3 regions of the Streptacidiphilus cavernicola genome follow, and region 1 is predicted to be linked to each of the others. Evidence: riboswitches for the same ligand, from Rfam matches in the RefSeq annotation. Region 1 holds a riboswitch; each other region holds the start of a gene.
What was found. Region 1 has a riboswitch for cobalamin ahead of ACEZDE_RS21350 (CbtB domain-containing protein). Riboswitches for the same ligand answer to the same signal wherever they lie in the genome.

Region 1 (9,385 bases):
GCTGGAGACCCTGAAGCAGCAGATCATCCAGCACATCATGGGCGAGGTCATCGAGGCCGCCGCCAAACCCCTCTTCGCCCGGATCGAGAGCGCCATGTCCGGCCTGGACTGGTCGCAGACCAGCGGCTCCGACGGCGGCGGGCCGGGCGACGGCTTCTCCCTCGACCACGGCACGGCCGGAGCACATCTCCAGGTGCTCAGCGGGCACGCGGAGGCGCTCCGCGGCCACGCGCAGGTGCTGCGCGGCGGCGTCGCCGGGCTGGCCTTCTGAGATGGCCGGGGGCGGAGAGGAGAAGGCGGTCTTCGAGGCGCTGCGGGCGGACGCGGAGAAGTCGCTGCCGAAGATCGCCGAGAAGCACGCCGGAGTGGTCGACGCGGCGGTGGAGAAGGGGACCAAGAACCTCGCCGAGCACGCGGCCAACGAGAGCGAGCTGGCCGAGTCGTTCCGGTCCGCCATGCCCAAGGACGACCCGCTGACCACGCCGAAGCCGTCCGGCGGTATCCCCGGCCAGGCCGCGGGTCCGGGAGCCTCCCGGATCAGCCAGGCCCTGGACTCCGGCGCCGGGGCGCCCCAGCTGGGCCGGGACGCGCTGCGCGACTCGCCGGACTTCAACACCCAGATCGACCAGGAGCTGAACGCCCGCGGCCTGGACCGCGCCGAACACGACCGACTGCGCACCTCCCCGACCAACGACCTGACGGACGAACAGATCCAGCAGGTGGTGGACGTCCGCAACAGCATCAAGATCGCGGACGGGCAGGTGGTCACCAAGGTGCTCGGACCGGACGTCGCCAAGTCCTACCTGGAGAACGCCACGGTCATGCCCAACGGCCGCGACTTCGACGCAACGCAGTTCGGCGGCTCCGTCGCCCGCGGCACCGACACCGCCGGTCTCAGCACCCCGTCCGATCTGCGCGACGGCCTCGCCCTGGACGACAAGGGCGCGGGCTGGTCCCCGGTCCCCGAGGGGGCGTCGGAGGCGTACCAGTTGCGTCTGCGCGCACCGCAGGACTTCAAGGCGGACACCACCTTCGGCGCCGTGGGAGACTCGGCCGCCGCCCAGCACGTCGCCGACCTGGCCGGAGCCAGTACCCCCGGCCGGGGCTGGCAGGACCCGTTCACCGGGACCGGGTACACCGGTGGCGGAATCCCCGAATGGGACGCCGTGCGCACCAAGGTCCCCGACGGGTCCGAGATCTGGAGAATGACCTCGGACGGTAAGGAGTCCCTTGCGGCTCACTTCGACGGGAACAGGTGGATCAAGACCGATGGCTAGTTCGTCTTCCTACGGGCCGGAACGGTTCGTCGAGTACCGAGGGCGGCTCTACCGGGCCCTGTCGGACGACGGTGCGCCGATGATCACGCTCTGCGTGGACGAAGGCGAGCCTGCGCCGGAAGGCCTGGGGCCCGACCCGCGCGGGCGCTCCGGCTGCCACCCCGTCGACCCCCGGTCGGTCACCTCCTGGTACTCCTCCAGTTGGACCTTCCGCTGGAAGGGCGAGCTGTTCTCCAGCGGCGGCGTCCGCAACGGCCGGATCAACGGCTACTACCAGGGCGCCAAGGGCGCGGCCTTCGCCGACGCCTACCTGGTCAGGACCGGTGCCATCGAATACGAGGGCACCTTCCCGCTCGAAGACGTCACCGACCTCACCGAGACGCGCTACGACCTGCTCGCCCGCTGGAAGGCAGATCACCCGGAATGACCACGACCACCCCCGGCCTCTCCCCCCGCACCCTGGTGCAACTGCCGATCACCCGGCAGCTCGCCGCGCGCTACCTGGGCAACAGCACCGTCCCCGGCGCCTTCGAGCCGTACCGGACGTGGGGGCTGTGCTCGCGCCTGGTGGACGTGGCGGCCGCCGACTCGGGCGCGGCGGCGCGGGCCTACCACGGGCTGGCCACCGAGACCGCTGGGGCGGACTTCCCCGCGGGCGACGGTCTGTTCGTGCTCCGCTTCCCGACGCACTGGCCCGCGCTGTTCCAGGCGTCCTTCGGCGGCCGGACCGCCGCCGCCGCGGCCCGCCTCGGCTCCACCCTGGTGCTGCCCGACCCCTTCCTCGGCACCGGCTACACCGACTACGCGCCCGCCGCCGTCCCCGAGTACTGGCTGGAGTTGACCGAGATCCCGGTCGGCGCCGAGCTCTGGCACCTCGCCGAGGACGGCACCGAGGGCTGGGAGCAGGCGCTGGCCCGCTACCCCGGCCGTTACACCGGGTGGCACGCCTTCCCCGCCGCCGAACAGGCGGGGCTGTCGTCAGGGCCTGTCGCGCCCGCCCCCGCGGGAAGCATCCCGCGGGGGCCCGTGGTCACCTTCCAGGGCTCGCCCCATCTCGCCGACTTCGGCCCGGACCAGGGCGAGGCCACCGTCTACCGGGCCGCCGAGGACGGCACGATGATGTCCCGTCGGCTGGAGTTCGAGCTGTGCGACGACGTCTCCTACCGCCGCCTGCTCGCCTCCTGGCGCGGTGCCCGCTTCGACGTCCTGGCGACCCGGGACGGGATCGCTACCCTGGCACTGACCAGCGGCAACGCCGAGGAGGCCGCCCGGTTGGGCCTCCTCGACGCCGGCCGCCACGCCTGGCGCGCGCAGGCTCCGGTGAACGAACTCAGCGAGGTCACCGAGGAGACCCGCCGGATCGCCGCACCGGAGCCGCTCTCCTGACCAGGCGCCTCTCCTGACCAGGCGTCAGAATCCGATGGTGCAGGTGGTCCCGCTCACCCCGCTGCCCACGTAGTGCACGCACGCGCGGGCCAGCTCGGTCGACGTGTCGGCATAGACATACGTGGTCACCCACTGGCCGGGCCCGCCGATGGTGTGCTGCCCGGACACCTGCGACCAGCTGCCGTTGCTGTAGCGCTCCAGCCAACCGGTGCACGTTGCCGAGTTGTTGATCTGGGCGATGGTCGCGCTGGCGCCCCCCGCGCCGCTCGTCGGGGACGGGTTGAGCACGATGCTGCAGGCGTTGCTGGGGCCGGGCTGCCGGGACGACTGGGCGTAGAACTTGTCGATCCAGCCCTTGGTGACCGGGCCGACCTGGCCGTCCACGCCCACCGAGCTGTCCTGCAGGTGCGCCTTGGTCTGCGTCCACTTCACCGCGGAGAGGGTGTTGGCGCCGAACTGGCCGTCGACGCTCAGGCCGAAGCCGAGGGTGTTGAGCATCTGCTGCAGGTAGACGACGCAGCCGTCGTCCTCGTTGTAGGTGAGGCTGTTCGGGCAGGACGTGCTGTGGTAGCTGATCGGAGCCGGTGTCGCCCACGCGGACGGGGTGGCGACGAGTACCGTCGCGGCAGCCGCGCCGCCGACGAGAACCGCTTTGAACGCTTTGAACATCGGAGAACTCCCCTGGATCTCAGGACGCCCGGAAGGCCGCCGGTTGCGAGCCTCGGGCATCCGGCCCGCGACTGTCGACGGCCCCCGGAGCTCTGCCGACATCCTGGGACGGCACCCACCCTGACCTGCGACAGCCCCCCGTCCCGGGACGATCGCGCGGGACGCCGCCCCAGCAGCGTGAACCGGCTCAGGTCAGGGTCGGGGCGGCGAGCAGCGCGGCGTTCGCCCGCTCCAGTTCCTTGACCGCGCCGACGCGCCAGCCCGCCGCCATCGGCTCGGTCATCGGGTCGGGGAAGATCTCCTCCTCACCGTTGTCCATCCCGTCGAAGACGGCACGGGCGACGGTCCCGGGGGCGGCCTTGGGGACGGGCAGGTCCCGGCTCATGTCGGTGTCCACCGGCCCCGCGAGGACGGCGTGCACGCTCACCCCCTGCCCCGCCAGCAGCGCGCGCAGGGACTGGGTCAGCGAGAACGCGGCGGCCTTGGAGACCGAGTAGGACGGGAGCACCGGCACGGCGGCCAGCGACGCCGCCGAGAGCACATTGACGATCGAGCCCCGGGAGGCGGTCAGCGACGGCAGGAACGCCTGGATCATCCGGTGCGTGCCGAACAGGTTCACGGCGAGGTGCCGCTCCAGCGCGGCGGGGTCGCCGAGGTCGTCGCCCAGCGCCAGACCGGCGTTGTTGACCAGGATGTCGAGCGGCCCGACGGCCTCGGCCGCCGCCCGGACCTGCTCCGGGTCGGTCACGTCGATGATCAGCGGGGTGACCCGGCGGTCCGGGTGGCGCAGCGGCTGTCGGGTGCCGGCGTAGACGCGCTCAGCGCCCCTGCGGAGGGCTTCGGTGACCAGCGCCTGGCCGATGCCGCGGTTGGCGCCGGTGATCAGGACGGTCTTGTCTGCGTATGACATGGCGAGCTCCTTCGATGAATTCCGTGCATGGGGATCACCTGTGTGACGCACCACCGGGCCCCGAGTCATCGACGGGCCGGACGAGTTCGACCGATCAGCGGACCGGCTCGCGCGACAGCCCGGTGACCACCAGGCAGCCGCTGCCGGTGCTGTGCAGACGACGCAGCTCCAACCCCGCGAAGGTCAGCACCGAGCCCTCGCCGAAGCAGGCCCGGACCCCGCTGACGCACTCCACCTCCAGCTCGCCCTGTTCGACGATCACCAGAGCCCCGCTCCACTCCGCCGCCCGGTAGTCGATCGCCTCGCCGGGCCGCAGCGTGAGCGTGCGGACCCGGAAGCCGTCGGTCACAGCCGACTCGGCAGCGAGAACCTCGGGAACAGCTCCGGCTGTGCGAACATCGCGAACTCCGCGATGCCGCCGCCGTCGTCGGCCCCGAGCACACCGAGCACGGCGATCCCGAACGGCCGGTGCTCCGACGCGCCTGGCGCCCGCCAGTACGCGGCGACCGCGGGCTGCCGGTTGGCCCCGGTGGGCCGGAGCAGCCATCCGCCGCCCATCCCGGCGAAGACGTGCTCGCGGAAGAACACCGCGATGTCGTCGCGGCCGGAGAACCACGACGGCCGCGGCGGCATGACCAGCCGCGCGTCGGCGCGCAACAGCGCGACCAGGGCGGTGGTGTCCGACCGCTCCCAGGCCGTGATCAGCTGCTTGAGCAGGGACTTCTCGGCCGTGCTCGACTTCGGCGTCCATCCGGCCCGGTCGGCCGGCAGATGGTCGGCCAGGGTCGCGTGCGCACGTTGCAGCGCGCTGTTCACCGCCGCCGGGGTCGTCCCGAGCGAGGCGGCGGTGTCCTTGGCCGACCAGTCCAGCACATCGCGCATGATCAGCACCGCCCGCTGCCGGGCCGGCAGCCGTTGGATCGAGGCCAGGAAGGCCAGCTCGACGGTCTCCTTGGAGGTCACCAGAGCCTCGGGCTCGGCGTCGGCGGGAGCAGCCGCGTCGAGCAGCAGGTCGGGGTAGGGCTGCAGCCAGGGCAGCTCGACCGGCGGGGCCGGTTCCCGGCGCGGGTCGCCCGGCCCGGAGAGGTCGGACGGCCACACCCGGGCCTTGCGGCGGCGCAGCGCGTCCAGGCAGGCGTGGGTCGCGATGCCGTACAGCCACGCCCGGAACGGCGCCCGCCCGGCGTAGCTGTCCAGTCGGACCCACGCGCGCAGATACGTCTCCTGGACCGCGTCCTCGGCGTCCTCGATCGAGCCGAGCATGCGGTAGCAGTGCACCTGCAGCTCATGGCGGTGCGGCTCGGCCAGCCGCTCGAAGGCGCCCTGGTCTCCCGCGCGCGCCGCTTCCACACCTGATACGTCCACATGGATGTGACGCGCGGGAGGCCTCTGACTCATCGGTGACCCGGCGTCCGGCCCGGTCAGGCGGTGGCGCTGCCTGCGGCCTTGGCGTAGCGGGCGCTGACGTCGGCCCAGTCGACGACGTCCCAGAGCTTGCCGACGTAGTCGGGGCGGACGTTCCTGTACTGCAGGTAGTAGGCGTGCTCCCAGGCGTCGAAGGCGAGCAGCGGGGTGCTGCCCCGGCCGACGTTGCCGTGGTGGTCGTAGACCTGTTCGACGATCAGGCGCTTGCCGAGGGGCTCCCAGGAGAGGATGCCCCAGCCGCTGCCCTGAACAGCGGTGGTGGCGAGGGTGAGCTGCTTCTTGAAGGCCTCGAAGGAGCCGAAGTGCTCGGTGATCGCGTCCGCCAGCGCGCCGTCGGGGCGGTCGCCGCCGTCCGGGGAGAGGTTGTTCCAGAACAGCGAGTGCAGCACGTGCCCGGAGAGGTTGAAGGCCAGGGTCTTCTCCAGGCCGACCAGCGAGGCGGGGGTGAGCGTGTCCTTGTCGCGGGCCTCGGCGAGCTGCTCCAGGGTGTCGTTGGCGCCCTTGACGTAGGCGGCGTGGTGCTTGGAGTGGTGCAGCTCCAGGATCTCGCCGGTCATGGCGCGTTCCAGGGCGGAGTAGTCGTAAGGGAGGTCGGGGAGGCTGTACTGGCCCATGGCTCGGGTGCCCTCTCGCGAAGCGGTACGGATCGGATCGGATCGGGATCGACTGCCGATCGTCGGACACCACTATTGCGAACTAGTTGCAACAACATCAAGTGTGCAGCAAGATGTGTTGCGGGGCGGGGCGGCCGTCAGCCTCCCCGCTGTGCGTGCCTGCTGACCGTCTTCCCACCGGCGCCCGCCGGACCGGACCAGGCCCACCCCGCCCCTCCGTCCGAGGAGACCGCCGAATGATCGACGTCCGCCTGGCCCGCCCTGACGACGGTGACGCACTGGGCGAGATCCACGCCGCCGCCTGGGAAGCGGCCTACGCGCCCCTGTTCGACCCGGAGTTCGCCGCTCACGCGGTGCTGAGCAGGCGCACCCGGTGGCACCGGCGGATCATCGAGGGGCCCGGTACGGTCCTGCTCGCCGCGCTCGACGGCCGCCCCCTGGCCATGTCCTGGTTCGACCGGTCCGGGAGCCGACCGGGGTTCGCCGAGATCCACAGCTTCTACGGCCACCCCGACGGCTGGGGCAGCGGCGTCGCCGCCGCGCTGATGACCGGGACGCTGAACCGCCTGGGCGAGGACGGATTCCACCGGGCGCACCTGTGGACGCTGCGCGACACCCCGCAGTCACGCCGCTTCTACGTCAAGAGCGGCTTCACCGAGTCCGGCGCTTGCCGCGTCCTGGACTTCGGCGACGGCAGGCCGCTCGACCAGGTCGAGTATCAGCGGACCTGCTGAATGCGCTACGGCCAACGGCCGGGGGACACCAAGGCCGGGGAACACCAAAGGCCGAGGGACGTCAAAGGCCGGTGCCGCGCTCCCCTGTTGACGGAGAGTCACGACCCCGGCCCGGCCCGAGGGAGGACGCGGGTGTCAGACCGTGCTGCCGACCTCCGCCGCCGGGGCGGTCGACGGGGTCGACGGCGTCGCCGGGGCGGCCTTGGGCTGCAGCAGCCGCTCCGCCATCGGACCGAAGACCAGCGCCAGCGTCCCCCAGAGCAGCAACTGCGCGGCGACGGAGTAGAACCGGAACGAGAACAGCGTGTCCGCCGGGAAGCCGGGGAAGACGATGGCGCCCTTGGCGTTGGTCAGCGGCAACGGCGTCTCGGTCGCGTGGTGGCCGAACTCCTTGACATTGGCCGAGAGTTCACCGAGCGAGGGCAGCAGCGCCATGACGATGCCGATCGCCACCACAAAGGCGGCGCCCGCCAGCAGGGTCGCGTTCCAGTTGCCGAACCGCGGCTTCAGCCGCTTGCCCAGCACCACGGCTCCGATCAGGAACAGCACCGAGCAGGCCACCATGACCAGGTAGAGGTTGCCGCGGTCGTGGATGGTGTCCGGGTGCCCGATGGACGGCGGGTTGGCCGGGTACTTGATGAACGGCACGAAGTAGACGCCGAGAAAGCCGCCGCCCGCGACCAGCAGGGCGAGGTTGCGCGGGCGCAACGCGCCGACCCGTCCGAGGCAGATGGCGTAGGTGACGGCGAACAGCGCGCCCATGGCGATCCCGAAGAACACCATGCCGACGCCGATGCCGATGTTGGCCTGGACGGTCCGGCTGAAGATGTCCGGGCCCGCGTCCGGAATGGGCAGCCCCGCGGCCTTGTCCAGGGCGTCCTGGGCCGCGTCGCGCGCGCTCTCGTAGTTGATGGCGGTGTTGATGACCGGTTCGGCGAGGATCCGCGCGAAGACGAAGGCGAGCAGCCCGGCCACCGCGCCGGCGATGATGCCGCGCAGGATGAGTCGTTTTTCCATGATGGGTTCCGTCCGTGCTTCCGCTCAGAGGTCAGTGGCAGGGGAAGCCGAGGAAGTGGCGGGAGTCGTGGACGAACTCATGGATGTGCATGTCGTTGCCGAACACCGAGTAGGCGCCCTGGTCGACGCCGATGAAGTAGTAGACGGCGCATGCGATCAACGCGGTGCCGACCAGCCAGAGCACAGCCTTGGAAACCGGCAGGACGACCGGGGTGGATATGGCAGCGGGGGGTGCGGACAGACTGCTCACCGAAGAGCCTCCTTGAACGGGGATCGTGCGTCCCTCAGCGAATGGAGTGCTGCGACGGCCGACTGTCTGACTCGACGAGCGCCCGGGTGGCGTTCGACTCACAGTGGCGCGACCGTGCTGGATTTCCACCAGCTTCCTCAGGCCGTCACACGCCCCAGAGAGTACGGACGCCCCGGCAGGGCGTCAATCAGGCATGACCGCACTTCGCGGGGCCGGATCGAGCCCGACCGGCCGGGTCCGGGCCCTGTTCCGGGTCCGGCCCGAGGTCAACCGCTGGGCAGCGAAGGCGACCGCCAGGTTCGGCCTCTCCCGGTACGGCTCGCCGTGGCGGTCAGCACCTTCCGACGCCGCCACCACAGCTCTGCCGCCCCAGCTCCTCCGCCGCGGCTCCCCCGCCGTTAGCGTCAGTGCCCGATCGCGACCTCGACGATCCTGATGACCACCAGGACCATCGCCACCGCGAGGTACCCGCGCAGCGCGCCCATCCCGATCTTGCGGCCGGTCGCCATGACCGGCCTGGTCAGGGTCTCCAGCGGGGGCATCCGCCAGGAGTCGCGGTCGCTGCGGTCCACCGGGACCTCGTCCAGGACCTCGACCGGGGCCTCGACCCCGGCACCCGCCCCGCCCCGCCGCCGGACCAGGGCGTATCCGGCCGCCACCGCTCCCGCCGCGCCGCAGACGGCCATGATGTCGAGGATCGCGCCGGAGCCGATGTGCGGGAACAGCACCGAGGCGGTCAGGATCACCGACAGGGTGACCAGCACGCCGACCACCGCGGCGGTGAAGGCGTTGGTGCGCGGGCCGTTCACCCACGGGCCCAGCACCTGCTTGTCGTTGCACAGCAGCAGCAGGAACACCGAGGCCGACGGCAGCAGGACCCCGGCCAGGGTCTGCACACCCTCGGTGAGCAGCCCCAGCGGCGATCCCGGCAGCAGAACGATCACCGCGGCCAGGCAGACCAGGGCGGCGTAGACGGCGTAGAAGCCCTTGGCCCCGCTGACCCCGCGGTGCAGCGAGTGCTTGATCCCGAAGACGTCGCCGATGGCGTAGGCGGTGGACAGGGAGACCGCGAACGCGCCGATGATCGAGGCGTCCAGCAGGGC
Region 2 (9,385 bases), on a different contig from region 1:
AGGCCATCCGGGGAGCGCGGCGCGCCCCGGTCGTTGCGGTAGGTCACCGCCAGCACCGGCACCCTGAGCCGGTCGAACAGCGGGAGCAGCGGCAGCACCTGGCCCCGGTCCGCGCCGATGCCGTGCACCGCGATCAGGCACAGGTCGCGGGCGCCGGGCAGGAACCAGGCCGGCATCGGGCCGAGGTCGCCCTGGATGTCGAACTCGTCGAACTCGAGGCCCAGCGCGGTCCGCGGGTCGCCGTCGAACAGCAGCGGGGTGATCCGGACCGTGTCGCCCACGGCGAGCCGCCCCGCGCCCACCGCCGCGACCGGCTCCAGTGCGCGGACCACGGTCTGCGACGTCCCGCCGACCACCTCGCCGACGGCCGCCCGCCCGCCGTCCCACTCCAGCGCGTAGCGGCCGGGGCGCTGGGACTCCCAGGAGCGGGTCAGCTCGACCCGTCCGCCGCCCACGGCGTGCACCTTGAGGCCGCCCGCCGCCGCCGGGGCCGGGCCGCGCGGACGGACCGCGAAGTCCGAGGCGACCCGTCCGGCGACCAGGGCCGCGGCCGCCGCCCCGAGCGCGGCCGAACCGGCTCCGAGGGCGGTCACCGTCGCTGCTCGTCCCCAACGCATGTCGCTCCCCACCGTCGCCGCCTCGGCACGCACCTGCCCGTTCCGCTCCATCCCACGGCCGCGGGCCTCGGTCCGCCAGTGGTGCGCGTCCATCCGACGGAGTGTCCGACTCGCCGCGACACACCTGACAGGGTGTTCATTGCCGCTGGTCCGGGGCGTGGGTAGCGTGCCAGGCACCATTCCCGGCTCGGAAGCAGGTCCCCCCGTGGGCACCACCGCCACTGCCAACGGCAGTGTCTCGTTCTGGTACTCCGCCATCGGTCTCCCGGAGCCGCGGCCCGCGCTGGACGGTTCGGCCGAGGCCGACGTCTGCGTGGTGGGCGGCGGCTACACCGGCCTGTGGACCGCCTACTACCTGAAGAAGGCCGTCCCGGGCCTCCGCGTCACCGTCCTCGAACAGCGGTTCTGCGGCTACGGCGCGTCCGGGCGGAACGGCGGCTGGCTCTACAACGGCTTCGCCGGGCGCGGGGTGTTCGCCCGGAAATACGGCAGGCCCGGCGCGATCGCGATGCAGCGGGCGATGGACGCCTCGGTGGACGAGGTGATCGCCGTCTGCGCGGCCGAGGGCATCGAGGCCGACATCGCCAGGGGCGGGGTGATGGAGGTCGCCAGGACGCCCGCGCAGGTGCGGCGGCTCAAGGCCTACGTGGAGCAGGAGCACTCCTTCGGCGAGACCGACCAGGTCCTGCTGAGCGCCGCCGAGGCGGCCGAACGGATCGACGTGGCCGGGGCGCTGGGCGGCAGTTGGACCCCGCACGGGGCCCGGATCCAGCCCGCCAAGCTGGCCCGGGGCCTGGCCCGGGTGGTCGAGGCGATGGGCGTGACCGTCCACGAGGGCACCACCGTCACCGCCGTCCTGCCCGGACGGCCCGGGAAGGACGGCGGACCGGGCGCCCCGGCCAGGGCGGTGACCGACCGCGGCACGGTGTCGGCCCGGTTCGTGCTGCGGGCCACCGAGGGCTTCACCGCGGCGCTGCGCGGCGAGAAGCGGTCCTGGCTGCCGATGAACTCCTCGATGGTGGTCACCGAGCCGCTCCCGGCCGCGTTCTGGGACGCGGCGGGCTGGTCCGGACGGGAGGTGCTGGGCGACATGGCGCACGCCTACATGTACGCGCAGCGCACCGCGGACGACCGGATCGCGCTGGGCGGACGCGGCGTCCCGTACCGCTTCGGCTCGCGGACGGACAGCGACGGGACCACGGCCCAGCGGACCGTGGACCAGCTGCGCGCGATCCTGGTGGACTTCTTCCCGGGCGCGGCCGAGGCCAGGATCGACCACGCCTGGTCCGGAGTGCTCGGGGTGCCCAGGGACTGGTGCTCGACCGTGGACCTGGACCGGGCCACCGGCCTCGGCCTGGCCGGCGGCTACGTCGGCAGCGGGGTCACCACCACCAACCTGGCCGGACGCACCCTGCGCGACCTGGTGCTCCGTGAGTTGGGCGAGAGTGGTGGCGGGAGCGGCGGCGCGGACACCGGCCTGACCCGGCTGCCCTGGGTCGGCCACCGGGTCCGCGCCTGGGAGCCCGAGCCGCTGCGCTGGATCGGCGTGCACGGCATGTACGCGGCCTACCACGCCGCCGACCGGCAGGAGCGCGGCGGCCGGGCCGCCACCTCGCCCATCGCCAGGGCCGCTGACCTGGTCTCCGGGCGGCACTGACGCTCCGCAGTCGGCTCCGGACACTCCGAGATGCGGATCGACCGACTCTGACCCACCCTGGAAGCCGGGGGAAGTCGGATATCGGAAGACGCAGCACTCAACTCATTGGGGTGCCCATGCCTGTCCTTCTGTGCCTGATCACCGCTCCACTCGGCCTCTGCGTACTGCTCGGCATGTCCTGGTTCGAGGACCGGATCCTGCGCCCGCCGACCAGTCCGGCCGACCGCGTGGTCCAGGACCACGCTCCGGTGGAACTGCTGCGGATCGTCCGCGCCCCGCAGCAGTTGCCGCCGGCCGCGGCGCCGCCCGCCCTGCCCGCCCTGCCGTCGGCGCTCCCGGCGGTGTTCCCGCGGAGCGAGGACACCGCGGCCTGAGGGTGTTCCGGCCGGTCCCGGCCGTGTTGACGCTCGGACCGGCGGCGTGGTGGGATCACAAGGCCAAACGGAGGCATGGAGAGGAAGTCCGGTGCGGGGGAGACCCCAAGTCCGGCGCGGTCCCGCCACTGTCACCGGGGAGCGCTCTCGAACCACGGCCACGGCTGTCGACGGTGCCCGGGAAACCGGGTGCCGTCGCCGCGGGAAGGCCCGGGAGCGCGTCGATCCGGAAGCCAGGAGACTCTCGCCCCCGGTTCGTCGATCCAGGGCGCGGACCCTGAGTGAGGACATCCACGCCATGCGCGCTGCCCTGCCGCCACCATGCTCCGGCGCCGCCCCCGTCCCCGCGCGACCGCCCCGCTGACCGCCGTGCGCGCGAGCGCGGCGACCTCACTCGGCCTGGCTCTCGGCTACGCCGCCGACGCCGCCTTCGGCGACCCCCGGCGCGGCCACCCGGTGGCCGGCTTCGGACGCGCCGCGGCAGCCGCGGAACGGCGGCTCTGGCGCGACCGCAGGGACGCCGGGGCGCTGTTCACCGCGCTCTGCGCGGGGACGGCCGGCGCGGCCGGGTACGCGGCCGACCGGGCCGTGCGGCGCTCCGCCGCCGGGCGGGTGCTACTGACCGCCGCCGCGACCTGGACCGTGCTCGGCGGCGCCTCGCTGGTCCGTGAGGCACGGACGATCGGCGCCGCGCTGGAGGCCGGGGACCTGGCCGCGGCCCGGGACCGGCTGCCGTACCTGTGCGGGCGCGACCCGCGGGAGCTGACCGGGCAGCAGGTCGCCCGTGCGGTGGTCGAGTCGGTGGCCGAGAACACCGCGGACGCGGTGGTGAACGCGCTGGTCTGGGGCGCGGTCGCGGGCGTGCCGGGGCTGCTGGCGTTCCGCGCGGTGAACACCCTGGACGCCATGGTCGGCCACCGCTCGCCGCGGCACCTCCGCTTCGGCTGGGCCTCGGCCCGGCTGGACGACGCGGCCGGCTGGCCCGGCGCCCGGCTCACCGCGCTGCTGACCGCCGCCACCGCCGCCGGGGGGCGGCGGGGCGGCGGGGGCCGCGGCGCGGGCGGCGGCGGCACCGCCTGGCGGGTCTGGCGGCGTGACGCCTCCGCGCACCCGAGCCCCAACGCCGGGCAGGCCGAGGCTGCCTTCGCCGGGGCGCTGGGCGTCCGCCTCGGCGGGACCCTGGCCTACGGCCGCCGGGTCGAGCACCGGCCGCTGCTGGGACCGGAGTTGCGGCCGGTGGCGGTCGGCGACATCGAGCGCGCCTGCGTGCTGTCCCGCCGGGTCGGGCTGCTGGCGGTCGGTGTCACCGCCGCCGCGGCGCTGCTGCGGAGGGGACGCCGATGAGGGGCTCGCTGCTGGTCGCCGGAACCACCTCGGACGCCGGGAAGAGCGTGGTCACCGCCGGGATCTGCCGCTGGCTGGCCCGGCAGGGGGTCTCGGTCGCGCCGTTCAAGGCGCAGAACATGTCGCTGAACTCCTTCGTCACCGCCGACGGCGCGGAGATCGGCCGGGCCCAGGCGATGCAGGCCGCCGCCGCCGGGGTGGAGCCCGAGGCGGCGATGAACCCGGTGCTGCTCAAGCCCGGCGGGGACGGCCGCAGCCAGGTGGTGGTGCTGGGCCGGGCGGTCGCCGAGGTGGGCGCGCTGGACTACCGCGAGCGCAAGCCCGCGCTGCTCCGGATCGCCCTGGACTGCCTGGCCGACCTGCGCAGCCGCTACGACGTGGTGGTCTGCGAGGGCGCGGGCTCCCCCGCCGAGATCAACCTGCGCGACCGGGACCTCGCCAACATGGGCCTGGCCGTCGCCGCCGACCTGCCGGTGGTGGTGGTCGGCGACATCGACCGCGGCGGCGTCTTCGCCGCCATGTACGGGACGCTGGCGCTGCTGTCCGCCGAGGACCAGCGGCACCTGGCCGGCTGGATCGTCAACAAGTTCCGCGGCGACGTCCGGCTGCTCAAGCCGGGCCTGGACATGCTGGAGCAGCTGACCCGCCGTCCGTCGCTGGGGGTGCTGCCGATGCTGCCGGGGCTGTGGCTGGACGCCGAGGACTCGCTCGGCCTGGCCGGGCTGCTGGACCGGGCGCCGGACGAGGCGGCGGCCGGACGCGAGGTGCTGCGGGTGTCGGTGGTCCGGCTGCCCCGGCTGTCCAACTTCACCGACATCGACGCGCTGGCCGCCGAGCCCGGTGTGCTGGTGCGCTGGGCGACCCGTCCGGAGGAGCTGGCGGACGCCGACCTGGTGCTGCTGCCGGGGACCAGGGCCACCGTCGCCGACCTGGCCTGGCTGCGCGAACGCGGGCTCGACACCGCGCTGGCCCGGCGGGCGGCCGGGGGACGGCCGGTGCTGGGCGTCTGCGGCGGCTACCAGATGCTGGCGCGGAGCATCACCGACACGGTCGAGTCCGGGGCCGGGACGGTCGCCGGGCTCGGGCTGCTGCCGGTCCGGGTGGAGTTCGCCGCCGCCAAGACCCTGGCCCGCCCGGTGGGTTCGGCCTACGGGGAGACCGTGCACGGGTATGAGATCCACCACGGGGTGGCCTCCGTCGAGGGCGGGGAGACCTTCCTCGACGGCTGCCGGGTGGGGGCGGTCTGGGGCACCACCTGGCACGGCGCGCTGGAGAACGACGGCTTCCGGCGGGCCTTCCTCGGCGAGGTCGCCGCCGTCGCCGGGCGGGACTTCACCCCGGCCCCGGGCGTCAGCTTCTCCGCGGCCCGGGAGCGGCAGTTGGACCTGCTCGGGGATCTGATCGAAACGCACGCCGACACCGCCGCGCTGTGGCGGCTGATCGAGGGCGGGGTGCCGGACGGGCTGCCGTTCGTGCCGCCGGGTGCGCCGTGAACACACTGACCAGCTGGGAAACGACTACGGGAGGGGCCGTCCCGATGGACGACGCAACACAGTCCGACGAGTCCGGGGCGGCGGCGACCGTACTGCTGCTGTCCACCGCCGACACGGACCTGCTGGCGGCCCGTGCCTCGGGCGCGGACTACCGGATCGGCAACCCGACCCGGGTCGCGGTCGGCGAGGAACTGCGGCTCCTGGTCGACGGCGCGGACGTGGTGGTGGTGCGGCTGCTCGGCGGACGCCGCGCCTGGGAGGACGGGCTGGCGCAGATCGCCGCCGCCGGGGTGCCGACCGTACTGCTCGGCGGCGAGTCGGTGCCGGACGCGGAGCTGATGGGGCTGTCGTCGGTGCCCGCCGGGGTGGTCGCCGAGGCGCTGACCTACCTGGTGGAGGGCGGCTCGGCGAACCTGGCCGAGCTGGCGCACTTCCTCTCCGACACCGTGCTGATGACCGGTTCCGGCTTCGCCCCGGCGCAGCCGATGCCGCAGTACGGGGTCAGCGGCGCACGGGAGTTCGACCCGGACCGGCCGACCGTGGGGGTGCTGTTCTACCGGGCGCACGAGCTGTCCGGGAACACCGCCTTCGTGGACACCCTGTGCACGGCGGTGGAGGAACGCGGCGGCAACGCCCTGCCGGTCTTCTGCGGCTCGCTGCGCGGGGCCGACGCCGAGCTGTTCGCACTGCTGGGGCGGTGCGACGCGGTGGTCGCCACGGTGCTGGCCTCGGGAGGTGCGGTCGCCGCGGACGCGTCAGCGGGAGGGGCCGAAGAGGCCTGGGACATCGGCGCGTTGGCCGACCTCGACATCCCCGTCCTGCAGGGCCTGTGCCTGACCTCGACCCGGGCGGCCTGGGAGGCCTCGGACGCGGCGCTGTCGCCGATGGACGCGGCGATGCAGGTGGCCATCCCGGAGTTCGACGGCCGGCTGATCACCGTGCCGTTCTCCTTCAAGGAGCCCGGCCCGGACGGCATCCCGGTCTACGCCGCCGATCCCGAGCGGGCCGGACGGGTCGCCGGGATCGCGCTGCGGCACGCGGCGCTGAAGCACAGGCCCAACGCCGAGAAGAAGATCGCCGTGGTCTTCACCGCCTATCCGACCAAGCACTCCCGGGTCGGCAACGCGGTCGGCCTGGACACCCCGGCCTCGGCGGTGCGGCTGCTGGACTCACTGCGCGAGGCCGGCTACACCGTCGCTGACTATCCATCAGGCGGTGACGAACTGATTCATCGACTCATCGCCGCGGGCGGCCATGACGTCGAGTGGCTGACCGAGGAACAGCTCCGCGCCGCCCCGGCCCGGGTGCCGCTGGCCGACTACCAGCAGTGGTTCGCCGCGCTGGAGCCGGAGTTGCGGGACGGCATCCTCCAGCACTGGGGCGAGCCGCCGGGCGGTCTCTATGTCGACAACGGCGACATCGTGCTGGCGGCACTGGAGTTCGGCAATGTGATGCTGATGATCCAGCCGCCGCGCGGCTTCGGCGAGAACCCGATCGCCATCTACCACGACCCCGACCTGCCGCCGTCGCACCACTACCTGGCCGCCTACCGCTGGCTGGAGCAGTCCTGGGGCGCGGACGCGGTGGTGCACCTGGGCAAGCACGGGACGATGGAGTGGCTGCCCGGCAAGGGCCTCGGACTCTCGGCCGGCTGCGCGCCGGACGCGGTGCTGGGCGAACTGCCGCTGGTCTACCCGTTCATCGTGAACGACCCCGGCGAGGGCACCCAGGCCAAGCGGCGCGGCCACGCCACCGTCGTGGACCACCTGGTCCCGCCGATGGCGCGGGCCGACACCTACGGCGACCTGGCCAAGCTGGAACAGCTGCTGGACGAGTACGCGCTGGTCAAGGACCTGGACCCGGCGAAGGCCCCGGCCGTCCGGGCGCAGATCTGGACCCTGGTCAAGGCCGCCGAGCTGCACCACGACCTGCATGTGGACGACCAGCCGGACGAGGACGCCTTCGACGAGTTCGTGATGCACATCGACGGCTACCTCTGCGAGATCAAGGACGTGCAGATCCGGGACGGGCTGCACATCCTCGGCGGCGGACCGGTGGACGAGGCCCGGGTCAACCTGGTGCTCGCGGTGCTGCGGGCAGCCCAGATCTGGGGCGGGGCGGCCGATGCGCTGCCCGGTCTGCGAGCCGCCCTGGCGGCCGAATTCGGGCTGGTGGAAAAGGAGTTGCTGGCCGAGCCGGGCGCCCCGGTGAAGCTCCCGGCCGAGCTGACCGCGCTGGTGCAGGGTCCGTCCCGGAGCGCGGCCGACGCGGTGGACCTGCTGGAGGCGCTGTGCCGCAGGCTCGCCGAGGGCATGGAGCGGGCGGGGTGGGACGCCGCGGCGGCGCCCGGCCTGGTGGGCGAGGTGCTGGGCCGTCAGAACCCGGACGCGGTCGCGGTGCTGGAGTTCGCCTGCGAGGAGGTGGTGCCCCGGCTGGCCCGGACCACGGACGAGCTGACCCACATCCTGCGGGCGCTGCGCGGCGGTTACGTCCCGGCGGGTCCGTCCGGCTCGCCGACCCGCGGGCTGGTGAACGTGCTGCCGACCGGGCGGAACTTCTACTCGGTCGACCCCAAGGCCATTCCGTCCAGGCTGAGTTGGGAAGTCGGGCAGGCGCTGGCCGACTCGCTGGTGGCCCGTTACCTGGCCGACACCGGCGGCTACCCGCGCTCGGTCGGGCTGACCGTCTGGGGCACCTCGTGCATGCGCACCCAGGGCGACGACATCGCCGAGATCCTGGCGCTGCTGGGCTGCCGCCCGGTCTGGGACGACGCCTCGCGCCGGGTGACCGGCTTCGAGATCGTCCCGGCCGCCGAACTGGGCCGCCCCCGGGTGGATGTGACGGTCCGTATCTCCGGCTTCTTCCGCGACGCCTTCCCGCATGTGGTGGCGCTGCTGGACGACGCGGTGCGGGCGGTGGCGGCGCTGGACGAGCCCGAGGACGTCAACTACGTCCGTGCGCACGTGGAGGCGGACGCCGCCGAGCACGGCGACCACCGGCGCGCGACGGCCCGGATCTTCGGCTCCAAGCCGGGCGCCTACGGCGCGGGCCTGCTGCCGCTGATCGACGCCCGCAACTGGCGCAGCGACGCCGACCTGGCCGAGGTCTACGCGGTCTGGGGCGGCTACGCCTACGGGCGCGGCCTGGACGGGCGCGCGGCGCGGGGCGACATGGAGCGGGCGTTCCGGCGGATCTCGGTGGCGGCGAAGAACGTCGACACCCGCGAGCACGACATCGTCGACGCCGACGACTACTTCCAGTACCACGGCGGGATGGTGGCGATGGTCCGGCACCTGACCGGAGCCTCCCCCGAGGCGTACGTCGGCGACAGCGCCACACCCGACCAGGTCAGGACCCGGACCCTGGGCGAGGAGACGCACCGGGTGTTCCGCGCCCGGGTGGTCAACCCGCGCTGGATGGCGGCGATGCGGCGGCACGGCTACAAGGGCGCCTTCGAGATGGCCGCGACGGTGGACTACCTGTTCGGCTACGACGCCACGGCGGGGGTCGTGGACGACTGGATGTACGAGAAGCTGGCGAGCGAGTACGTCTTCAACCCCGAGAACCGCGAGTTCATGAAGCAGTCCAATCCGTGGGCACTGCGCGGCGTCACCGAACGCCTGCTGGAGGCAGCCGAACGGCAGTTGTGGGCCGAACCGGACCAGGACACCCTGGACCGGCTCCGCGCCACCTACCTGGAGCTCGAAGGCGACCTGGAGGGGAACGAATGAGCGCCCGCTATCCCTTCACCGCGGTCGTCGGCATGGACGACCTGCGCCTCGCGCTGCTGCTGAACGCGGTGTCCCCGCAGGTCGGCGGGGTGCTGGTGCGCGGCGAGAAGGGCACCGCCAAGTCCACGATGGTCCGGGCGCTGGCCGGGCTGCTGCCGTCGATCGCCGC
Region 3 (9,385 bases), on a different contig from region 1:
TTCTCCGAGCTCGGCATTCTCGGCTACGGCTTCTCCCCGTTGCGGCTGCCGCCCGGCTACGACTTCCAGGGGCTGTTCCACGGCGTGGACGAGCGGGTCCCGGCGGACGCGCTGCGCTTCGGCGCGGCGGTGCTGGACGACTTCCTCAGCGCGGTCGGCTAGCGGTCGGCCAGGCGGGACCACCGGCAGGGGTGCCGCTCGCGGCGGCTTCCCTGCACGGCTCGCGGCGGCTCTCCGCCAGGCGGAACCATCGCCACCGCAGGACCGTTTGCCGAACAGACGGGGGCCGTCACGACGAACGGGCGGCCCGTACGAGAGGTGGCACGGCATGCGGCGGACGGGTACGACCGGGGCGATCGGGGTCGCGCTGGGCGCGGTCACCGTCGGGGCAGCCGGAGCGCTGGCCTGGGCGGCCCGCGAACTGCCGGCCGCGTTCGGCGGGGACCCCAAGCAGGGCGCGCGCGGGGACCGGCTGCGGCTCTCGCCGCAGTACCGGGACGGGGTGTTCCACAACACCGCCGAGGCTCAGCCGCGGGGGGCGGACGGGGACGGGCCCGGGGCTGAAACCGGGGCCGGGTTCGAGGCCGAGACCGAGTCCGAGTCCGAATTCGCGGGCGGGCGTGAGGCTGGCAGCGAGGGCGCGGGCGGGCGTGAGGGCGAGGGTGGCGGCGGGATGCAGGCCGCGCCCGGTGCCGCCGAGGGGCGGCAGATCCTCAAGGAGATGCTGTTCGGCAAGCAGCTCCGCCGCCCGACCCGTCCGGTGCCGCTGGTCAGGGACGGGCTGGTCGGCGCGGTCGGCGGGACCGGACTCGCCGTCACCTGGTTCGGTCACTCCACCGCGCTGGTCGAGGTCGAGGGCACCCGGATCCTGCTCGACCCGGTGTGGAGCGAGCGCTGCTCGCCGTCCCAGTCGGTCGGCCCGCGCCGGATCCACCAGCCGCCGGTGCCGCTGGACGCGCTGCCGCGGATCGACGCCGTGGTCATCTCGCACGACCACTACGACCACCTCGACATGCGCAGCATCCGCACCCTCGCCCGTACCCGTCCCGAACTGCGCTTCGTGGTGCCGCTCGGGGTCGGCGCGCACCTGGAGCGCTGGGGCGTCGGCCCGGAGCGGTTCGACGAGCTGGACTGGGAGGAGGAGACCGAGGTCGGCGGGCTGCGGCTGGTGTCCACCTCGGCCCAGCACTTCTCCGGCCGCGGTTTCGCCAACGACGGCACGCTGTGGAGCTCCTGGGCGATCATCGGCGCCGAGCAGCGGGTCTTCTACAGCGGCGACACCGGGTACTTCGACGGCTTCGCGGAGACCGGGGAGCGGCACGGCCCGTTCGACCTGTCGCTGGTCCAGGTCGGCGCGTACAGCAACCACTGGCGTTCGGTGCACATGACCCCGGAGGAGGGAGTGAGTACTCACTTGGACGTCAACCGGGGCCACGACGACCCGGCGAAAGGGTTGTTCGTGCCGGTGCACTGGGGGACCTTCGTGCTGGGGCTGCACGACTGGTCCGAGCCGGTGGAGCGGCTCTGCGTGGACGCCGACGAGCGCGGGGTCCGGATCGCGGTGCCCCGGCCGGGGGAGCGGATCGAGGTCGCGAACCCGCCGAAGGTCGACCACTGGTGGCGCGAGATCATCTGACGGCGTGTCGGCGGGGGCGGTGGCGTCGGCGGCGTGACGGGATTGCAGGCGTCGGCGGGTTCGCCGGGATCACCGATGTCGGTAGGTTCGGCGGACGGTGACGGCCGCTCAGTTCCCCTGCTCGGAGCGCGGCGCGGGCACCGGGAGCGGTAGCGAGGCCCAGACCACCTTGCCGCCGCCCGCGGTGCGCTCGACGTCGTACACCCCGCCCGCCTCCGTGGTGACCGCCTTGACCAGCAGCAGTCCGCGCCCGCCGGTGCGGCCTGACTCCACCTCGTCGCTGTGCAGCGCCCGGGGCCGGTAGGGGTGGCTGTCCTCCACCGACAACCGCACCCAGCCGGAGCCGATCACCACCTCGACCACGATCTGCGGCGACAGCAGCGCGGCGTGCCGCACCGCGTTGGTGACCAGCTCGGAGACGATCAGCAGCATCCCCTGCAGCAGGTCGTCGTACTGCGGCCCGGCCATGCCCTGTGCCGTCAGCAGATCCCGCACCGCGTGCCGCGCCTGCGGCACGGAGCTGTCCACGGCTGGTGCCGCGAACCGCCAGACGCCTTCGACACCGAGGATGCCGGGGGCTCCAGGGGCTCCGGGTGTCCCAGGGGCTCCGGGGGCCCGCGGGGCTGGAGGGCTGGCGCCCGGAGGGTTCGCTGCGGGAGACGGCGTTCCGGAGGCGGGGTCGGGAGGGACTTCTCCGCGGACATGCATGTCGGTGCCGCCATCCTCTGCGCGTACGGGCCCCCGGCGGGTCTTCTGCTGCCGCGCCGGTCGGTCGGCTCATCCGATATGAGACCGCGTGGCTACGCAGTGCACCCGGGCAGATACGTAAACTGCACGCTTCTTGCTCATCTGTGATCGCTAAGGGTGCAAAAGTGATCGGTCGGCACCGTGTCCCGACGCTGTCCCGACGCTGCGGACCCCGGTCAGAAGCACTCCGTTTTCTTGGTATTGTTTCCTTGGTCAGCACGGCGGAGACGCCGCTGGCGATCACCCGGTCCGGGTGGCGGAATGGCAGACGCGCTAGCTTGAGGTGCTAGTGCCCTTCGGGGCGTGGGGGTTCAAGTCCCCCCTCGGACACCAACCAACCAACCAACAACACGAACAGCCCCCCACCAGGGGGCTTTCGTCGTTTCTGGACATTGGCGTGGCCAATCGGAGGCCGTCCGGGGGGCGGAGCAGCAGTTCATGCGAGGTTCCTTTCCAGGGTGTTCGCCGGGGTGTCCAACCACGGCTGCTGCGAGGCCCGAGAACATTGCGTACTTCATCCGCGTCTTCGCTGCTCTGCGGGATCAAGCGGTGTTCGGCGGTGCCGCCTTGAGCGAGATCGAGGTGGCCCGTAGCCGTCTCCAGGCGACCTGAGCCCTGCGGCGGGGAGTGCCAGCCGAGTTGGCAGGCTGGTCGACGCCGAGGGGGTGGCCCCGGCCGGAGGCCGCCTGGCCGTCGGTCGCACCCGACCCCCCGGCTTTATGTCCATGATGTGGGACGGCGGTCACGGTCGTGTTGATTCGGCGTCTAGTCTGGCGGTTGCAGTCGGTTCGCCCTGTCAGCCAGGCAGGCGCGTCGTAAGAGGGAACCCGGTGTGATTCCGGGACTGCCCCGCAGCGGTGAGTGGGAACGACCGCCGTCATCAAGCACTGGGCCCGGGTACGGGTCTGGGAAGCGACGGCCAGTAGGTGTCTGCCCTCGGCAGACGTGCCCGCGAGTCCGAAGACCTGCCACTGCCCGTGCACGCCACAGGTGTGCGCGGAGATCCCGGTGACCTCGTGGGCGGGTCGGCGTACATATCAGGTGGGCACGCGCGGCAGAGCCGCGTCCTGAGCCGCCCGGTGCTGTCGTCCCTTCGCGCCTGCGACCCGTCTCCGGGGTCGTCCAGTGACGTACTCGCGAAGGAGAGTCCCTTGACCAGCAAGCCTGCAGCCGCGGCAGCACGGGCCACCGTGTACGGCTACCCCCGCCAGGGCCCCGAGCGGGAGTTGAAGAAGGCCATCGAGGGCTACTGGAAGGGCCGCGTCACCGCCGACGCCCTCCAGCGCACCGCGGCCGAACTGCGCCGCCAGGCCTGGCAGCAGCTCACCGAGGCCGGTGTGGACGAGGTCCCGACCGGTGACTTCTCCTTCTACGACCACGTGCTGGACACCAGCGTGATGGTCGGCGCGATCCCCGACCGGCACCGTTCGGTCGTCGGGCACGGTAAGGCCGTCGACGCGGACGCGTTGGACGGCTACTTCGCGATGGCCCGGGGCACCCAGGAGGTGGCGCCGCTGGAGATGACCAAGTGGTTCGACACCAACTACCACTACCTGGTCCCCGAACTCGGCCCGAACACGGTCTTCACCGCTGACTCGACCAAGCAGGTCGCCGAGCTGCGCGAGGCGCTGGCCCTCGGCCACAGCGCCCGCCCGGTGCTGGTCGGCCCGGTCACCTACCTGCTGCTGGCCAAGCCCGCCCCCGGCGTGGCCGCCGACTTCCAGCCGATCACCCTGCTCGACCGGTTGCTGCCGGTCTACGCCGAGGTGCTGGCCGACCTGCGCGCCGCGGGGGCCGACTGGGTCCAACTGGACGAGCCTGCCCTGGTGCAGGACCGCACCCCGGCCGACCTCAACACCGTCGCCCGTGCCTACCGCGATCTGGGCGGCCTGGCCGACCGGCCCAAGCTGCTGGTCGCCTCCTACTTCGACCGGCTCGGCGAGGCCCTGCCGGTGCTGGCCAAGGCCCCGATCGAGGGACTGGCGCTGGACTTCACCGGACCCGCCGCCGCCAACCTGGACGCTCTCGCCACGGTCGGCGGCCTGCGCGGCAAGCGCCTGGTTGCGGGCGTGGTCGACGGCCGCAACATCTGGATCAACAACCTCGCCGCCTCGCTGACCACCCTGGGCACCCTGCTCGGCCTGGCCGACCAGGTCGACGTCGCGGCCTCCTGCTCGCTGCTGCACGTCCCGCTGGACGCCGCCCGGGAGCGCGACGTCGACCCCCAGGTCGCCCGCTGGCTGGCCTTCGCCCGGCAGAAGACCACGGAGATCGTCACCCTGGCGCGCGGACTGACCCAGGGCACCGACCTCATCGCCGCCGAACTCGCCGCCAACCGGGCCGGTCTGGAGTCCCGGGCCGGTTCCGCGCTGACCCGCGACCCGGCGGTCCGGGCCCGCAGCGCAGCCGTCACCGACGCCGACACCCGACGCCCGCAGGCCTACCCCGAGCGCGCCGCCGCGCAGCGCGCCGCGCTCGGCCTACCGCTGCTGCCGACCACCACCATCGGCTCCTTCCCGCAGACCGCCGAGCTGCGCAACGCCCGCGCCGACCTGCGTGCCGGACGGATCGACACGGCCGGCTACGAGCAGCGGATCGAGGCCGAGATCCGCGAGGTCCTGTCCTTCCAGGAGAAGGCCGGGATCGACGTCCTGGTCCACGGCGAGCCCGAACGCAACGACATGGTGCAGTACTTCGCCGAGCAGCTCACCGGCTACTTCGCCACCCGGCACGGCTGGGTCCAGTCCTACGGCACCCGCTACGTCCGCCCGCCGGTCCTGGCCGGGGACATCTCCCGCCCCGAGCCGATGACCGTCCGCTGGACCGGCTACGCCCAGGCGCAGACCGACCGCCCGGTCAAGGGGATGCTGACCGGGCCGGTCACCATGCTCGCCTGGTCCTTCGTCCGCGACGACCAGCCGCTGGCCGAGACGGCGCGGCAGGTCGCCCTGGCCCTGCGCGACGAGGTCGCCGACCTGGAGGCCGCGGGCACCGCGGTGATCCAGGTGGACGAACCGGCCCTGCGCGAGACGCTGCCGCTGCGCACGGCCGACCGCGCCGCGTACCTGGTCTGGGCCACCGAGGCGTTCCGGCTCACCACCAGCGGGGTGCGTGCCGAGACCCAGATCCACACCCACATGTGCTACGTCGAGTTCGGCGACATCCTCAACGCCCTGGACGACATGGACGCCGACGTCTCCAGCCTGGAGGCGGCCCGCTCGCACATGGAGGTCGCCCACCAGCTCGCGCGGGCTGGCTACCCCCGCGAGGTCGGCCCTGGCGTCTACGACATCCACTCGCCCCGGATCCCCGGCAGCGACGAGGTCGCCGCCCTGCTGCGCAAGGGACTCGGCGGCATCCCCGCCGAGCGGCTGTGGGTCAACCCGGACTGCGGGCTGAAGACCCGCGGCTGGCCGGAGGTCCAGGCCTCGCTGGAGAACCTGGTCACAGCGGCGCGCGAGGTGCGGAACACCCTGCCGGGCACGGCCTCCTGACGAGCGGCGGCCGGGGCGGGCGGACGGCACTAGTCCGTCCGCCCCGGCCGCCGGTCAGCCCGTGGTGGCGGTCGGGTCCGGGTCCAGGGAGGCGCGGCTCTGCGGGCCGTAGACGCCGGTGGGGTCGGCGGCCAGTCCGCGGTCGTGCTGGAGCTGGGTGACGCCGCGGGTGGTGGCGTCGTCGTAGACGCCGGTCGCCGACACATAGGTGAAGCCCTGGTCGAACAGCAGGTGCTGCAACCGCGTGACGGCCGGGCCGCGGTCGCCGGGGCGGAGGGTGGCGTCAGCAGAACCGGGCACGGGAGCAAAGGAGATGGAGGCGGAGGTGGAGTAGGGACCGCCGCTCGGCCGGGGCAGCGGCATGCCGGGGGACGGCGACCCGGTCGGCCCGGCCCGGCCGTTCGCGGACGGCTGCGGCGACGCTGGGACGGGCGCGGCTGCGGCGGAGCCGGCCGCCGCGGCGCGGCTGCTTCCCGGACGGTGGCCGGGGGCGGGCGCGCCCTGCCGTCCGAGCAGGGCCGGGACGCTCAGCGCCGCTGCCGCCGCGAGCAGGAGCGCCAGGGCGAAGCCGAGCTGTCTCCGGGACGTGCCGCGGTTGCGCTGCTCGCCCGCGGACGCGGGGAGATCGGCGGTGTCCTCCTCCCAGACGGAGGGCGTGGCGGCCGGATCCGGCGCCGTCCTGCCCAGGTGCGCCACATAGGGCCTGACGAGATCGGGCTGTGACTCCACGCCCATGATGGTGCCGTCTGTGCCCGGTGGGGCCGGTCGGCTTTCCCGGAAACGGAACAGGGAGCGGCCGGTGCCTGCTAAAGGGGTGCCTACCGAGGGCTCCGCGTGCCTGCTGCCGTCCTGCTAGCGGGACTGCTCGGTGGACTGCAGCTCGGCCAGGTAGGCGTCGAAGCGGTCCAGGCTGGTGCGGAATCCGGCCTGCGCCTCGTCGCTCAGGTAGGGGGCCGGGACCTTGGTCTGATGGGTGATCACCTCGGTGCGGCCGTCGTTCAGGTCGACGAAGGTGATCGTGGTCCGCATGCCGCCCTCCACATCGGCCTCGGTCCACACCAGCCGCTCCGGCCGCTGGACCTCCACATAGACGGCGCGCATGGTGTACGTACTGCCGTCGGCGTCGCTGACCATGGTGGTCTCGAAGGCGCCGCCGGGGCGCAGGTCCACGACGATGTTGCCGACCGGCGTGGACGTCCCGGTCGGGCCCCAGAAGCGGGCCAGGTGGTCCGGCGTGGTCATGCAGTCGAACAGCAGCTCCCGCGATGCGCGGTGCACCCGCCGGTAGGTGAGTTCTCCGGTGGCGGTCATCATGACGTCCCTTCGTCGGGCCGCTGCTCGGTGCGCAGTGCGGCCAGGTGCTCGGCGAGGCGGTCATGTCGGTCGGCCCATATCTGCCGGTGCCGGGCTATCCAGTCGGAGGCCTCGTCGAGGCGCACCGTCTCCAGGACGCACGGTCGGGACTGCGCGGTCCGGGTCCGCGAGATGAGACGGGCGCGCTCCAGCACCTTCAGGTGCTTCGACACCGCCTGCTGCGTCATCGCGAAGGGCTCGGCGAGCTGGTTCACCGTCGCGTCGCCACGGGCCAGGCGCTCCAGGATCGCGCGCCTGGTGGGGTCGGCAAGCGCCGTGAAAACCAGGCTCAACTCGTCCTCTATGACTGCCATGCCCCGAGCCTATCCACAACCGACCATTTGCACAACCTAAGGGTTGTGGAGCTTCTCGGCTGCGAGGCGTTGCTGCTCCTCCTCGACGATCAGCCGGGCGAGGGAGGTGTCGGAGACGTCCAGGGCCTCCGGGGCGGTCTCGGCGGCCTCGCTGCGGCGGGCGTAGGCGTCGAAGAGGCGCTGCTTGCGGTCGAGCAGGCGCAGCATCCGCTGGTCGGTCGCACCCGGGGTGAGCAGCCGGTGCACCCGGACCCGGCGGGTCTGGCCCATCCGGTGGGCGCGGGCGACGGCCTGCTGTTCCAGCGCCGGTTTCACCTGCGGCTCGCAGAGCACCACCACGCTGGCCGCCTGCAGGTTGAGCCCGACGCCCCCGGCCTGGATCTGCGCCAGCAGCACCGCGGGGCCGGGGTGCTCGGTGAAGGCGTCCACCGTCTCCTGGCGCCGGGCCGGGTCGGTGGAGCCGGCGATCGGGCCGAACACCGGCGCGGTGCCGCCCAGCGCGGACAGCACCCTTTCGTGCACGGTGCCGAGGACGTCCCGGTAGTAGGAGAAGACCAGGACCTTCTCGTTCGCGGCGAGCGCCGCCCCGGTGATCTCGACCAGCCGTCGCAGCTTCGCGGAGTGCTCGGGACGAGCGTACGCGGCGCGGCGCATGGCCTGGAAGTTCCCGGCCAGGACGGCGTCCCGGTAGGCCTCGGCGTCGGCGGGGCTGAACTCCTGCCAGTCGTCGGTGTGGACCAGGTCCGGCAGTTCGCTCAGCACGTCGTCCTGGTTGCGGCGCAGGTAGGCCGGGGCGACGGCGCGTCGGAAGGCGACGGCGGAGGGCAGCGCCTCCAGCCGGCCGGGGTCGGGGAGCAGGTCGGGTTGCAGGTAGGAGAGCAGCGAGCGGAACTCCGCGAGCCGGTTCTCCATCGGAGTGCCGGTCAGGAACAGCACGTGCCCGCAGCGTTGGGCGTGCGCGGCGACCTGGCGGGACCGCTGGGCGGCGGCGTTCTTCACATAGTGCGCCTCGTCGACCACCAGCACCGTGGCGGGCCCGGCGGCGGCGTCGAGGTGGCGCAGGGTCTCGAAGGTGGTGACGGCCACCCCGCCGTGCCGCCGCCAGGCGTCCGCGGCCAGGTCGCGGTCGGGGCCGTGCAGGCGGTGCGCGCCCAGGGCCGAGCGGCTCTGGATCTCGCGCTCCCAGTTGACCAGCACGCTCGCCGGGCACACCACCAGGAAGTGCCGCTGCTCGCCGGTGGCGGCCAGGTGCGTCATCACCGCGATGGCCTGCACGGTCTTGCCGAGGCCCATCTCGTCGCCGAGCACCACCCGGCGCCGCGCCAGCGCGTACCGGGCGCCGAACGCCTGGTAGCCGCGGAGGGAGACCCGCAGCAGCGAGGTGTCCAGGGGCTGGGCCCGGACCTGGGCGGCCAGGTCGTCCGGCAGGTGGCCCTGGGCGGAGGCGGCGTCGTCCAGGCCGAGGTGGTCCAACTGCCCCAGCGCGGTGTAGAACTCGGCGGCGCGGGTGGTGAACTCCCACCAGGCCTGCTCGGACGTGCCGGGCAGCCGCAGCAGGTCGGTGGTCGCCTGGGCGAACACCTCCCTGGTCCCGTCGGCGTCGGCCCCGGCCAGCAGCGCCGCAGCCTCGGCCAGCGCGGCCAGCGCCTGCTCGCGCTGCCTCCGGCCGGACAGTGCCAGCCGCAGCGCGGAACGGGTCGGCGCGGCGGCGGTGAGCAGCGGTTCCAGCGCGTCGGCCAGGGCCTCGGCCTGCTGCCGCGCGGTCGGCAGCGAGGGCCCGGCCGCGACGAACGGGTACAGCGCCTCCAACAGTGCGGTGGCGGCGGGTTCGCGCCGGTCCG

Region 2: linked by a shared signal. The riboswitch ahead of ACEZDE_RS24455 (cobalamin biosynthesis protein) and the one ahead of ACEZDE_RS21350 (CbtB domain-containing protein) in region 1 are both predicted to bind cobalamin.
Region 3: linked by a shared signal. The riboswitch ahead of metE (5-methyltetrahydropteroyltriglutamate--homocysteine S-methyltransferase) and the one ahead of ACEZDE_RS21350 (CbtB domain-containing protein) in region 1 are both predicted to bind cobalamin.

The regions. Positions count from the first base shown of each region.
Region 1 covers NZ_JBHFAB010000016.1:63,122-72,506, forward strand. Annotated here, with positions in the region: gene ACEZDE_RS21295 (WXG100-like domain-containing protein) at 1-271, shown strand, start outside; gene ACEZDE_RS21300 (hypothetical protein) at 273-1,277, shown strand; gene ACEZDE_RS21305 (hypothetical protein) at 1,270-1,704, shown strand; gene ACEZDE_RS21310 (hypothetical protein) at 1,701-2,663, shown strand; gene ACEZDE_RS21315 (peptidoglycan-binding domain-containing protein) at 2,688-3,332, opposite strand; gene ACEZDE_RS21320 (SDR family NAD(P)-dependent oxidoreductase) at 3,520-4,242, opposite strand; gene ACEZDE_RS21325 (hypothetical protein) at 4,337-4,591, opposite strand; gene ACEZDE_RS21330 (RNA polymerase subunit sigma-70) at 4,588-5,592, opposite strand; gene ACEZDE_RS21335 (superoxide dismutase) at 5,664-6,281, opposite strand; gene ACEZDE_RS21340 (GNAT family N-acetyltransferase) at 6,518-7,015, shown strand; gene ACEZDE_RS21345 (CbtA family protein) at 7,151-8,032, opposite strand; gene ACEZDE_RS21350 (CbtB domain-containing protein) at 8,064-8,282, opposite strand; cobalamin riboswitch at 8,322-8,444, opposite strand; gene ACEZDE_RS21355 (NRAMP family divalent metal transporter) at 8,687-9,385, opposite strand, start outside.
Region 2 covers NZ_JBHFAB010000020.1:95,017-104,401, forward strand. Annotated here, with positions in the region: gene ACEZDE_RS24440 (alpha/beta hydrolase) at 1-617, opposite strand, end outside; gene ACEZDE_RS24445 (NAD(P)/FAD-dependent oxidoreductase) at 823-2,274, shown strand; gene ACEZDE_RS24450 (hypothetical protein) at 2,391-2,648, shown strand; cobalamin riboswitch at 2,703-2,914, shown strand; gene ACEZDE_RS24455 (cobalamin biosynthesis protein) at 3,018-3,992, shown strand; gene ACEZDE_RS24460 (cobyric acid synthase) at 3,989-5,485, shown strand; gene cobN (cobaltochelatase subunit CobN) at 5,530-9,216, shown strand; gene ACEZDE_RS24470 (putative cobaltochelatase) at 9,213-9,385, shown strand, end outside.
Region 3 covers NZ_JBHFAB010000003.1:294,000-303,384, forward strand. Annotated here, with positions in the region: gene ACEZDE_RS05730 (M20/M25/M40 family metallo-hydrolase) at 1-162, shown strand, start outside; gene ACEZDE_RS05735 (MBL fold metallo-hydrolase) at 329-1,636, shown strand; gene ACEZDE_RS05740 (ATP-binding protein) at 1,745-2,344, opposite strand; tRNA gene ACEZDE_RS05745 (tRNA-Leu) at 2,631-2,716, shown strand; cobalamin riboswitch at 3,150-3,370, shown strand; gene metE (5-methyltetrahydropteroyltriglutamate--homocysteine S-methyltransferase) at 3,535-5,877, shown strand; gene ACEZDE_RS05755 (peptidoglycan-binding domain-containing protein) at 5,932-6,606, opposite strand; gene ACEZDE_RS05760 (SRPBCC family protein) at 6,730-7,191, opposite strand; gene ACEZDE_RS05765 (ArsR/SmtB family transcription factor) at 7,188-7,544, opposite strand; gene ACEZDE_RS05770 (DEAD/DEAH box helicase) at 7,581-9,385, opposite strand, start outside.